2 regions of the Salinivibrio sp. IB282 genome follow, and region 1 is predicted to be linked to the other one. Evidence: riboswitches for the same ligand, from Rfam matches in the RefSeq annotation. Region 1 holds a riboswitch; the other holds the start of a gene.

Region 1 (10,381 bases):
CCAAAGAGATGATGCCAGTGGTCAACAAGCCTTTGATTGAATACGGCGTGGATGAAGCCTTGGAAGCGGGTATCAACGGCATGTGTATCGTCACGGGGCGTGGTAAGCATGCCATCATGGATCACTTTGATAAGAACTATGAACTGGAACATCAGATCAGTGGCACCAACAAAGAAGTGCTACTCGATGACATCCGCAACACCATTGAAAAAGCCTCTTTTACTTACATTCGCCAACACGAAATGCGCGGTCTGGGGCATGCGATTTTAACCGGCCGTGAGCTGGTTGGCGACGAAGCCTTTGCCGTCGTACTCGCCGATGATCTTTGCATCCATCCTGATAACGGCGTCCTCAAACAAATGGTGGCCTTATATAATCAATTCCGTTGCTCGATTGTCGCGGTGGAAGAGGTGCCGGAAGATGAGACCCATAAATATGGTGTGATTGCCGGCCAAGAGATCAAAGATGACCTTTTCCGCGTAGATAATATGGTGGAAAAACCCGATCCGGGCAATGCGCCAAGCAACCTTGCCATCATTGGCCGCTATATTCTGACGCCAGATATCTTTGATCTGTTAGAAACGACCCCGCCGGGTAAAAACGGCGAAGTGCAGATCACCGATGCGCTGCTCAAACAGGCACAATCAGGCTGTGTACTGGCGTACAAATTTAAAGGTGAGCGCTTTGATTGTGGCAGCGTGGAAGGCTTTATTGAAGCCACCAACCACTGCTACCAACATCACTACCTTGGCGGACGCAATAAAGACGAAGCGACGGTGAAAAATCGCCGATAACGTTAATCGCGTCGGATCGCGTGTTTTCCCCTTCATGTAAAGGCTGTGTAAATATACAGCCTTTTTATTTGGTCATGGTCATGTCTATGCCATACTAGGCGACCAACCAGTGAGCTGACTGAGTAGTAGGATAATAATGGACAATATCGACGTCAGAGGCGCGCGCACGCACAACCTCAAAAACATCAACCTCACCATCCCTCGCGACAAGCTGATCGTGATCACTGGCCTGTCTGGTTCCGGAAAGTCATCATTGGCTTTCGATACCTTATACGCAGAAGGCCAGCGCCGCTACGTTGAATCCTTGTCAGCGTATGCACGCCAGTTTCTTTCCTTGATGGAAAAACCCGATGTTGACCATATTGAGGGCCTGTCGCCTGCTATCTCGATAGAGCAAAAGTCCACCTCGCACAATCCACGCTCAACGGTCGGCACCATCACTGAAGTGTATGATTACTTGCGCTTGCTCTATGCCCGTGTCGGTGAGCCACGCTGTCCCACTCACGATGTGACCTTGGCCGCTCAGACCATTAGTCAGATGGTCGATAAAGTGCTCGCGCTGCCAGAGGGCAGCAAGCTGATGCTGCTCGCGCCGATCATTAAAAACCGTAAAGGAGAGCATGTTAAGACCCTTGAGAACCTCGCCGCGCAAGGGTTTATCCGTGCAAGGATCAATGGTGAAGTGTGCGATCTGTCGGATCCGCCGACACTCGAGCTGCAGAAAAAGCACACCATTGAGGTGGTGGTCGACCGCTTTAAAGTGCGCGATGATCAGCAACAGCGTTTGGCGGAATCTTTTGAGACTGCGCTCGAGCTAACAGGCGGCAGCGCGGTGATCAGTTGGATGGACGGTGAAGGGGAAGAGATCATTTTTTCCGCCAACTTTGCCTGCCCACACTGCGGTTACAGCATGCAAGAGCTTGAACCTCGCCTGTTCTCCTTTAATAATCCAGCCGGTGCCTGTGGTACCTGTGACGGCTTGGGAGTGCAACAGTATTTTGATCCCAAGCGGGTGATTCAAAACCCAGCGGTTAGCTTGGCGGGGGGCGCGATCCGCGGCTGGGATCGGCGTAATTTTTATTACTTCCAAATGCTACGCTCGCTGTCTGAGCATTACGGGTTTGATTTGGAAGAGCCATGGCAGGATCTCTCCGGCACCATTCAGGATATCCTCTTATATGGTTCAGGGCCGAAAGAGATCGAGTTCAAATACGTCAACGATCGGGGCGATATTCGTGTACGCAAACATCCGTTTGAGGGGATCCTCAACAATATGGAGCGTCGCTACCGTGACACCGAATCGAATGCCGTGCGCGATGAACTGGCCAAATATATCGCTACTAAACCCTGTGCCAGCTGCGGTGGCTCACGCTTACGCCAAGAAGCCCGTCATGTATTTATCGACGGCCACAATCTACCCGAGATTTGTGAGCTGAGCATTCAACAGGCGCTAGACTTCTTTGAACAGCTTACCTTAACCGGACAGCGCGCCAAGATTGCCGAAAAGGTGATGAAAGAGATCCATGACCGGCTACGGTTTTTGGTCAATGTAGGGCTCAATTACCTGAATTTATCGCGCAGTGCCGATACCCTCTCTGGCGGTGAAGCACAGCGTATTCGACTGGCCAGCCAAATTGGCGCGGGCTTGGTGGGCGTCATGTATGTTCTGGATGAGCCCTCTATCGGCCTGCACCAGCGTGACAATGCCCGCTTGCTTGACACCTTGGAGCACCTGCGCGATCTGGGGAACACCGTGATGGTGGTCGAGCATGATGAAGATGCCATACGTGCGGCCGACTATATCATTGATATTGGCCCGGGGGCCGGGGCACATGGGGGTCACATTGTTGCCGAAGGCAGTTTAGAGGACATACTGACCAGTGAGTCGTCACTGACAGGCCAGTATCTAAGTGGCAAGCAAGCGATCAAGGTGCCTGCAAAGCGTATTGAGCGCGACCCGAACAAAATGTTGACCCTGAAAGGGGCAACGGGCAACAACCTGAAAAACGTTGATCTCCACCTACCTGTCGGACTCCTTACCTGCGTGACGGGTGTGTCAGGCTCAGGCAAGTCAACGCTTATCAATGACACCTTCTTTAAAGTCGCCCACCAGCAATTAAACGGCGCGACCACCACTGATCCCGCGCCTTATCAATCGATTGATGGCTTGGGGCACTTCGATAAGGTGATCGATATTGACCAAAGTCCTATTGGCCGTACCCCACGCTCAAACCCAGCCACTTATACGGGGATCTTCACCCCGATCCGTGAGCTGTTTGCCGGCACGCAAGAAGCGCGTGCGCGCGGCTATAAAGTGGGTCGCTTCAGCTTTAACGTGCGCGGTGGACGCTGTGAAGCCTGCCAAGGGGATGGCGTGATCAAAGTGGAAATGCATTTCTTACCCGATGTGTATGTGCCTTGTGATGTGTGTAAAGGCAAGCGTTATAACCGGGAAACATTGGAAGTACGCTATAAAGGCAAGACCATCGATGAAGTCCTTGAGATGACCGTCGAGGACGCGCGTGAGTTTTTCGACGCCGTGCCCGCGATCAAGCGCAAGCTACAGACGTTGATGGATGTTGGCCTGAGCTATATTCGCCTTGGCCAAGCCGCCACCACCTTATCGGGCGGTGAAGCACAGCGGGTTAAGTTAGCCCGAGAGTTGTCTAAACGGGATACGGGTAAAACGCTCTACATCCTCGATGAGCCGACCACAGGGCTTCATTTCCATGATATTCAACAACTGCTTAATGTCTTGCATCGCTTGCGCGAACAGGGCAACACTATCGTGGTAATCGAGCATAATCTGGATGTGATAAAAACCGCGGACTGGATCATCGACTTAGGACCTGAGGGCGGTAACGGCGGCGGTGAAATCATCGCGCAAGGTACGCCAGAAGACATCGTCGATGTTTTGGGTAGCCACACCGCCCACTTCCTCAAACCTATGTTGGAGCGATAATGACCTCAGCGCTGCCGCCGAGTCGCGTAATAAGAAAGCCGCTAACAGCCCCATTTCTGCTTGCGTTAGCGGCCTTGTGGTTAATCTGTTTGCCCCTCTATTCGGTGTCTCTCCCGTTAGTGGGCATTCGTCACCCTGCGGCAGCGTTATCACTACTGACCTTGGCGTTTGCCTTAGGGTTTGCCTGCTTGGAAGTCGTGCGTCAACATACCTGGCGGGCAAGCCGACTGACCTGGATGCTTGGTTTGGCAACGGGCCTGGCGATTATTCCTTATTACTATCCGCACGCAGAGGCACTCAATAGCGGTTATGCTATGGCCGCCTTGATACTGAGCCTCGGTTTCTTCTCCAGCCTTCAGCAGTTTGTTTTTAACCATTCGCAGCGGCAAAAGCTACTCGGGGTATTTTTGCTCGCCTCTTGGCTCGCGGTGCTGTCGGTGTTGGGCAATCAACCACCACCGGGCATGGCACCTTTTATGTTTAACAACTGGGTACCTCACTTGCCCCCAGCGGTCACGCATACCCTGCTACTCACGGGGCTGACGTTAGCCGCATACATTCTCGCCAGAGAGCCGAGTGGCCGCTATCGCCACCCTATCAGCCAAAGCCTGCTGGCCGTCACCCCCTTCATTTTTATTCCCGTATTAGCGATGCAAGGCCAGCCGTTGCTGCTGCTCTTTGCCTTGTGTGCCGTCGTGTTACAGCAAGCCTATTTGGCTCGCTTTGCCTCCAGGCGCCAGCACAAAGCCTGGCTTGTGGCGGTCTGTCTCGGCGCTATCCTGGCGGTATTTTTCCTCAGTGGTCAAGATAATTGGCAATGGCTGAGCGCCAGCGAGCAACGTGCGTTGTTGTTAGCGTGGCAACAATGGCAGACAACGCCGTTTTTTGGGGTAGGCATGGGGAATGGCAAGCAGGCCTTGCTATTGCTTTCTGCTTCACAACCCGGCCATCTGGGTCCAGTGAACCTGCCCAGTGCACTGCTATTTTGGTTGTTGGAAGGAGGCTTATTGATTGGATTGGGCTATGTGTTGGTGATCATGGCTATCGGCGTCAGGATCTTTCGTGCGCCCTCAGGAACACGGCGGATCTTGATTGCTTTAGTGCTCCCTCCGCTCACAGGACTGATGATCTATCCGGTGAGCGGCACCCAGTGGTTTAATGGGATATTGTTACTCCTTTGGCTATACTGGCTTGATAACCTCACCAGTAAATATCGCCGCTACCCAGTTCTCACTCATGGTTACAGCCAACGTATCGCCAGTCGCACCGTGATCACTGCCCTCGTCATCGCGACACTCGTGTGCCTGTCGTCCGTGTATTTGGCCAATCGTTATTTGCGCGACTCTTTACTCAGCTCACAACGCTTTGCCTTGTATCAGCGGCATCCATGGTGGCAGCAAAAGCTGGCCCACGCACAACAAAGCCGTCACTTTCAGGCTAACTTGGCGACTTTTTCTGACACTGAGCGCCAGCAACATCTTAACCAATTATTGCGTCAAGTGGCGCAAAGACCACGTTTTGCTGGCTACCAGCACGCCTATCAGGTGGCTCTGCAAATCGGTGACCGTCAACGGGCTCGCGATATACAGCAAGAAGCGCGTTACTTGTATCCAAACGCGGCGAAGGTATGGACAACCCGCCATACCCTCCCAGACCATGCGACGCCCTAGCGTAATGCCTCTTCCAGGGCTTTAAGACACAGGGCAATGTTCTCATCCCTTGCGCCATAGCCCATTAAGCCGATCCGCCAGGCTTTGCCGGCGAGATCGCCCAGCCCCGCGCCAATTTCCAAGTTATAGGTGTTGAGAAGATGCTGGCGCACGGCGGCATCATCTACGCCCTCAGGAATATAAACGGCGTTAAGCTGGGGCAAACGATAGGGTTCATCGACCACAAAGCCAATTCCTAGGTTGTCTAATCCCGCTTTCAAACGCTGATGCATCGTGCGGTGGCGCTGCCACGCGTTTTCAATCCCTTCTTGATACAATCTAAGCAGAGCTTCATGTAAGGCATATAAACTATTCACGGGTGCCGTATGGTGGTAGCTACGTTTGCCGTCMCCGCTCCAATATCCTAACACCAAACTTTGGTCGAGAAACCAGCTTTGCACCTTGTGAGTGCGCGCCTGCATTTTTTCGATTGCACGGGGCGAGAATGTCACGGGCGATAAGCCCGGCACACACGATAAGCACTTCTGACTGCCTGAGTAAACCGCATCCAACTGCCATTCATCGACTTTCAACGGCACGCCACCGAGAGAGGTCACCGCATCGACAATAGTGAGGCAGCCATGCTCGCGCGCCAAGGTGGCAAGGGCCTGTGCATCTGAGCAAGCGCCTGTGGACGTCTCAGCATGGACAAATGCGACAATGCTAGCCTCCGGGTGCGCTTTCAAAGCCGCTTCAACCTTTTCAGGATTGACCGGATCGCCCCAAGCATCATCAACCATCACCGCGTGTGCGCCACAACGCTCCACGTTTTCTCGCATCCGGTCGCCAAACACGCCATTGCGACACACGATCACTGTGTCGCCAGGCTCCACCAAATTGACAAAACAGGCTTCCATCCCGGCACTCCCGGGGGCAGAGACCGCAATGGTAAACGGATTTTCGGTTTGAAAAGCGTACTGCAGTAGCTGCTTGACCTCATCCATCATGGCAATGAATAAGGGATCAAGATGCCCCAATGTCGGCTTACTCAATGATTGCAGCACCGATGGATAAATGTCAGAAGGGCCTGGCCCCATCAGTGTGCGAGCGACAGGTTGAAAAGACTGAATATCGGAAATTGCACGAGCCATCACGAATCCTTGTTGTTGGTACCGAGGCTCACCGTTATAGCATATTTTTTCGCCATCCCCCTAGCCTCTGGCACATGAACTGTGTGATCGCTAGCGTCGATTTGCTTTTCTTGTCAGGGTCGATAATGGGCAATGGCCTTTTCTTGCCTGGGTGAGAGGCAGGCGCTGGGCAGCGCTCCTATCGAGCGTAAAAACACGGTTGACACCCTGCGATCACACCCGTAATGTTAAAACTGTTCATGCGGTCACCGACCCATGACTGAACATGCAGAAGAGGTGCATTTCTCAGGCAGTTATCAAGCGGAGCCCCACTCCTAAGCATGATAACCAGGGGAGACAATGCCGAGGTGGCGTACGTTCGGGGTCGATACGCTGCCGGCCTTGAAGGCTGAATCCTTCAGGCTGTCACTTGTCATCCATATGGACAGACAGGTGGAGCGCTTCTGGCAGACTACACCTGCCGTTTGCTCTTCCTACCTTGTCGCGGTATTTATCGCGGTCACGATGTGACTTCTGATGTTCCCCATCATTTTTAATTTTTTGACTCTGCTAGCCAGAGAGGGGAAAGGACGTGAGGCCATTACCATCAATTTCAGTCGCTAAGTTTGGCGGCACCAGTGTCGGGACGCTAGCGGCGATGCAGCAAAGCGCCGCTGTTATCGAGCAAAACCCGCAAACCCGTTTAATCGTGATCAGTGCGTGCGCCGGTGTGACCAATCATTTGGTCGCGCTGGCAAAAGGGATCAGCGACCCTGACGCGCGCCAAGCCAAATTAGACGCCATTCATGCCATTCACCAAGCCATATTGCAGCAACTTCCTGATTGCCAAAACACGCAAACAGCCGTCGACCACTGGCATCTCGCCATTGCCGAGTATGCCGAAAAAGCGGTTTCCGCCCCAAACTCGGCCTTAACCGATGCGCTCGTCGCCTGCGGCGAGCTGATCTCGACCCATATTTTCACTCATTTACTCAATAGCCAAGGTATGGCAACAATACGGGCCGATGCGCGTGAATTGCTGCGCACCGACAGCCAGTTTGGCTGTGCCCAGCCTGACCCACAGCAGACGCGAACACAGTGCCACGACCAATTGCTTCCGCATTTAGCCACACACCGAGTGGTCACCCAAGGGTTTATCGGCGCGGATGCCCACGGACAAACCACCACCTTAGGCCGTGGTGGTAGCGACTACAGCGCCGCACTGTTCGCCGAAGCCGTGAACGCAGAGAGTTTGGCCATTTGGACTGATGTACCGGGGATTTATACCACCGACCCGCGGATTGCCGACCAAGCGCGCCCAATCAGTGAAATTAGTTTTAGCGAAGCCTCAGAAATGGCCACGTTTGGTGCCAAAATCCTTCACCCATCCACCTTAGTGCCTGCAGTGCGCCYACATATTCCTGTGTTTGTCGGGGCTGCGAGCGCGCCTGAGCAAGGCGGTACCTGGATCCGCGAACAAGCGCACTCGGCACCGCTGTTTCGTGCCGTCGCCTTACGTCGAAACCAAACCATGGTGACACTGACCAGCTTAAACATGTTCCATGCATATGGCTTTTTGGCCAAAGTATTTGAGGTTTTGGCACGATTTGAAATCTCGGTAGACTTGATCACCACCTCGGAGGTCAGTGTCGCTTTAACCCTTGATCAAACCAACACTCAGGGCGACGCACCGCAGCTGCCAGAAGCGGCTATCGCCGAACTGACCCAGTTATGTCATGTCGAGATCTGCGAGAACCTGGCGGTGGTGGCGCTGATTGGCAACGAGATGAATCATACTGCTGGCGCGACAGCGCCGGTGTTCAGTGCCTTAGCACAACACAAACTACGCATGATTTGCTACGGTGCCAGCAACCACAATGTCTGTGTGGTGGTTGAAGATGACGATGCCACCCAGGTGGTGCAGCGGTTACACGCGGACTTATTTGAATAATAAAGAAGCCAGCACAGCTAATGTGCTGGCTTCTTTCGTTAGCCGTTTAAGTTCGGCCCGAGCCATTTTTCCGCTTCTTCGCTGCTCCACCCTTTGCGTGCTGCATAGCTGTCTCGCTGATCGTTTTGGATCTTCGCCACCGCAAAGTAGCGTGACTCAGGGTGGGAAAAATACCAACCTGAGACCGACGCCCCCGGCCACATCGCGTAGCTTTCAGTGAGTGTCATCCCCGTATGCGCTTCTACCGACAGCAATTGCCAAATTTTGCCTTTCTCACTGTGTTCAGGACAGGCGGCATAACCCGGCGCTGGCCGGATCCCTTGGTATTGCTCGCGGATCAGCGCGTCGTTATCGAGCGTCTCATCGGGCGCATAGCCCCACAAGGTGATTCGAATTTGCTGATGGAGATACTCTGCAAAGGCTTCTGCGAGTCTATCGGCGACCGCCTGGATCATGATCGCGTTATAATCATCCCCTTTCGCTTTGTATTCTTCCGCCAGGGCATATTCGCCAATACCACCTGTGACCGCAAATGCGCCAATCCAATCCGGCTGGCCACTGCTTTTTGGCGCAATAAAGTCCGACAAGCAATAGTTGGCACCACGTGGCTTTTTCGTTTGCTGGCGCAAGTGGTTCAGTATAGTGAGCGTCGCTTGGCGAGACCCATCCTCATAGACCTCAATATCATCATCAATGCTATTGGCAGGAAAGAGGCCACACACCCCTTTTGCCGCCACCAAGCCTTCTGCCTCGAAACGATCGAGCCAAGCATTGGCGTCCTGGTACAAACGACGCGCTTCCTCACCCACCAGTTCGTGATCCAAAATCGCCGGGAATTTGCCACTAAGTGACCAAGTCATAAAGAAGGGTGTCCAGTCGATATACTGACGTAAGGTTGCTATCGAGACATCATCGTACACATGGACGCCCGGCTTCGCCGGTTGCGGAGGCACATAGTTTGTCCAATCCGTTTGCCACTTATTGTCGCGCGCCTGCTCAAGGGACACCGGTGCCGTGCGCGGGGTTTTACGCTGGTGCTGCTCACGTACAGCGGCATAGTCTTTAGCTAAACGGGCTACAAAATCCGGTCGCTGCGTCTCGGATAATAACGATGAGCATACCCCCACCGCACGTGACGCGTTGGGCACATAGACCACGGGCGCATGGTAATGCTGCTCAATTTTCACCGCGGTATGGGCTTTGGACGTGGTCGCGCCGCCAATAAGTAGAGGAATATCAAATCCTTGGCGCTCCATCTCTTTCGCCACGTTCACCATCTCATCTAACGATGGGGTAATCAGGCCAGATAGACCAATAATATCGACGTTTTCTTCTCGCGCCACCGACAGGATTTTATCGGTCGGCACCATCACGCCGAGATCAATAATCTCGAAGTTATTACATTGCAGCACCACACCAACAATGTTTTTGCCAATGTCATGCACATCCCCTTTGACCGTGGCGAGCAAGATCTTGCCATTGGTCTGTCCTTGCTGCTTTTCAGCATTGATGTAGGGCTCAAGGTAAGCCACCGCCTGCTTCATCACCCGTGCCGACTTCACCACTTGTGGCAGGAACATCTTGCCTTCACCAAACAAATCCCCGACCACGTTCATGCCTGCCATCAACGGGCCTTCAATCACTTCTAGAGGTTTACTTGCCGCGGCGCGAGCCAGCTCGGTATCTTCAACAATAAACTCGGTAATGCCTTTGACCAGTGCATGTTCAAGGCGCTTTTCCACTGGCCAACTACGCCACTCTGCGGTTTCTGCGACCTCGCTCTCCCCGCTATCGCGATAGCTGTCGGCGATGTCCAGCAAACGCTCTGTCGCCCCATCGTCTTTGTTGAGAACCACATCTTCCACTGCTAGGCGCAAAGACTCGGATAAATCATC
Region 2 (3,723 bases), on a different contig from region 1:
TATGTGACCACCTTAAAAGCCGAAGCACGTGAGGCGGGCATCAGTGATGCGTTACTTGAGCGTGCCTTTAAGGACGTTAAATACCATGAGCGTGCAGTCAGCTCCGATCGAAATCAACCTGAGCGACGTCTCACGCTGGATGAGTATATTCCGCGTGCTGTGCCTGATTGGAAAGTCGCTCAAGCGAAACAACTGTATCGTGAACATTACGACACTTTGAAAGCCATTGGTGAGCAGTACCAGGTTCAGCCGCGTTTTATTGTGGCTTTATGGGGTGTAGAAAGTAATTTTGGCAAACTTCAGGGTAGTTATAATGTCATTGAAGCCTTATCAACATTAGCCTTTGATGGCCGTCGTGAGGCTTTTTTTCGCAAAGAGACCATGGCCGCACTGACGATATTAGAGCAAGGGCACATTGCGCCTGAAGCGATGAAAGGCTCTTGGGCTGGGGCGATGGGTCAATGCCAGTTCATGCCGAGTTCGTTTATTAACTATGCGGTCGATGGAAACCAAGATGGCAAAAAAGATATTTGGCAAACGGAAGCTGATGTCTTTGCGTCTGCTGCAAATTACTTAAAAAAAGCGGGATGGGATGATACCTACACGTGGGGACGGCAGGTACAGATCCCTGAAGGCATCGATCGTACTTTGCTTGGCACCAACAGTGAGAAAGCACACTCATTGAGTGAGTGGCAGACGCGTGGGGTACGGCGAATGAATGGTCAGGCGTTACCGGCCGTCGATATCAACGCTTGGTTGATTCAGCCTGATGATGGTAAAGGCAGGGCTTATCTTGTTTATAATAACTACCAGAGCTTATTGAAATGGAATCGCTCGCACTACTTTGCGTTAGCGGTGAGCCATTTGGCGGACAGAATTAAATTTGGTTAAGGGATAAAAAAAAGAGGCTGAGCGCCTCTTTTTTTATGCGGGAATATGGACTTAGGCTTCCTGACCTGGGATGAGGAAGTCTTCTTGCTTGGCCGCGCCGCTTTCAATCGCTTCGCGAATCACTTTAGGCATGCGGCCTTGGCCCGTCCAGGTTTTTTGTGAGCCATCTTCGCCCGTATATTGATATTTTGCTGGACGTGTTGCGCGTTTACCCGATGCTTTACTCTTCGAAGCACCACCTAACAATGCCACGATTTCTTCTGGGCCAATACCGTCGGCTTCTAACATAGCACGGTATTTTTCTAACTTCTCTAAACGTTCTTTTTCTTTTGCCTCGGCTTGACGGTCAAGCTCTTTACGCTCTTCGACAACCGTTTGAAGTTTTTCTAATGCTTCATTAAGTTGTTCGGTTGACATTTCTTTGGCAAGTGCGCGCAAGCTACGCAAATTGAGTAAGGCTTTCATTGCATCAGACATTATTGGTTCCTATTTGATTTATATGTTAATTGAAAGAATGATAGCAGTATAATTGAAATATACAATATGGCCTATATTAATACGTCATATTGCGCATTAATTGCAAGTTAACTGCAAATTTGACTTTAATTCTATTGTCTTTTTGAAGCGAATGTCTAAAAAAATAGAAGATGAGACGTATTTTATTGGCATCGCGTAAGCTGGGGTTTAGTCGATGCTTTTTCAACCATAAAGAGTTGCGATGGTAAGCACGTTGTGTAGAATGCACCACGCTTAACGTAGAGGTGCGTTGTTTATCAGTCGTGCACAAGAGGGTGATTCCGATGAGAGTGCATAAAAGGAAGCAACGCCGAAGCCAATCAGGTCATCACACCGATTGAGCTGGGGCTGTTACCGAATAGGGGCAGCACTGCCATAGTACTTGGAAATACACTATGGAGCGCTACTGTATGTAGGAGGCAAGCTGTTTGCCGTGYGATACCACGCCTTACCGTCTTCATTTCTGCAGTAGATCTCCAACCACCTGGTTGACACTGAGATCATGAACTTAACAGATTTTTCTTCATCCGCTTTATCACTGCTTCCCCCTTTATTGGCTCTGGGCCTCGCGATTGCTACACGACGGGTTTTATTGTCCTTGGGTATGGGAATCGTACTGGGTACGGTATTACTGACCGATTTTTCTATCCTCTCTTCCGGACAGTACCTGCTTGAGGTGATTACTGGGCTATTTATCGCTGATGGAGGCTTAAATAGTTGGAACTTAAGTATTCTCGCGTTTCTTATTTTACTCGGGATGATCACCGCGCTTCTGTCTCTTTCTGGAGGTACCCGCGCGTTTGCCAATTGGGCGCAAAGCCGGATCAAGAGTAAACGTGGGGCGAAACTGCTCGCGGCGTTTCTCGGCGTATTTATCTTTGTTGATGATTATTTCAACAGCTTAGCGGTGGGGGCCGTCTCTCGCCCCGTCACAGATAGGTTTCACGTCTCGCGAGCGAAACTGGCTTACATTCTTGATTCCACGGCCGCCCCTATGTGTGTGATCACGCCGGCATCAAGCTGGGGGGCTTATATCATTACCGTGATTGGCTCTATTTTGGTGGCACATGGCGTCACGGATTACACGGCGCTAGGGGCATTTGTCACCATGATCCCAATGAACTTTTACGCCATTTTTGCCTTGCTGCTAGTGTTTGCGGTGGTTTGGTTTCAACTGGATATTGGCCCGATGCGTCAGTTTGAATATCAGGCGAAAAAAGGCAGTCGACTGGGCGATGAAAGTGAAAACTGCGCTGATATTTGCGACGACCTAGGGATTGAGGAAAGTGATAAAGGCAGCGTGGCTGATTTGGTCGCCCCCATTATTGTACTCGTCGTGGCGACGGTGGGTGCAATGTTATATACCGGCGGGTTGGCATTGGCAGCCGAGGATCAATCCTTTTCTCTGCTCGGGGCGTTTGAAAATACCGATGTCGGGATGTCATTGCTATGGGGTGGACTCGCGGGTTTAGCCGTATCCTTGGTGATGACAGCGAAACAAGGTATAGCGGTATCAGATATTGCGAAAACCCTTTGGGTGGGCGCAAAGTCTATGTTTGGCGCTATCCTCATTCTGTTATTTGCTTGGTCGATTGGTCATATTATTGGCGACCTACAAACAGGTCAATATTTGTCGTCCTTAGTGGAGGGGAACTTACCGGCGCAACTCTTGCCTGTAGTGCTCTTCTTGTTGGCGGCAGTGATGGCCTTTGCCACAGGGACGTCGTGGGGAACGTTCGGTATTATGCTTCCTATCGCGGGCGATCTTGCCGCGGCGACAGACATTGCACTGATGCTACCTATGCTCTCAGCAGTATTGGCAGGGGCGGTATTTGGCGATCATTGCTCACCGATTTCTGATACCACTATCTTGTCTTCAACAGGGGCACGATGTGGACATATTGACCACGTCGCGACTCAGCTCCCTTATGCCATTGGTGGGGCGATTGTCTCAACCGTCGGCTTCGTGGTGTTAGGCTTTACCGCGTCACTTCTCTGGTCATTGGTGACGACCGTGTTTGCGTTCGTTGCACTATGTGCTGGGTTAATGTGGCTTAAAAAGCGCCCGTGTAAATTGGTCGGTTAATTATCTAGCCTCGCCTTGGCGGGGCTTTTCTTTTTCTGCTAGTGCGGTAGCATGCCTGTTTATTTAATCCAGCTCGCCCACAATGGGCATTAGGTGTAGAGACAGTTATGGCTCAGTTATACTTTTATTATTCGGCAATGAACGCGGGTAAGTCGACCACCTTGTTACAATCGGCCTTTAACTACCAAGAGCGCGGTATGCAGCCTCTACTTTTTACCGCCGCGATTGAT

Evidence for each region. A riboswitch is a leader RNA that binds a small molecule or an ion and turns the genes downstream of it on or off. The one in region 1 is predicted to bind lysine.
Region 2: linked by a shared signal. The riboswitch ahead of BZG14_RS04030 (Na+/H+ antiporter NhaC family protein) and the one ahead of lysC (lysine-sensitive aspartokinase 3) in region 1 are both predicted to bind lysine.

What each region holds. Positions count from the first base shown of each region.
Region 1 covers NZ_MUET01000024.1:22,900-33,280, forward strand. Annotated here, with positions in the region: gene galU (UTP--glucose-1-phosphate uridylyltransferase GalU) at 1-794, shown strand, start outside; gene uvrA (excinuclease ABC subunit UvrA) at 931-3,756, shown strand; gene BZG14_RS07225 (Wzy polymerase domain-containing protein) at 3,756-5,426, shown strand; gene BZG14_RS07230 (pyridoxal-phosphate-dependent aminotransferase family protein) at 5,423-6,556, opposite strand; lysine riboswitch at 6,820-7,007, shown strand; gene lysC (lysine-sensitive aspartokinase 3) at 7,128-8,486, shown strand; gene metH (methionine synthase) at 8,525-10,381, opposite strand, start outside.
Region 2 covers NZ_MUET01000011.1:35,162-38,884, reverse strand. Annotated here, with positions in the region: gene BZG14_RS04040 (lytic murein transglycosylase) at 1-891, shown strand, start outside; gene BZG14_RS04035 (H-NS family histone-like protein) at 943-1,368, opposite strand; lysine riboswitch at 1,640-1,821, shown strand; gene BZG14_RS04030 (Na+/H+ antiporter NhaC family protein) at 1,910-3,493, shown strand; gene BZG14_RS04025 (thymidine kinase) at 3,601-3,723, shown strand, end outside.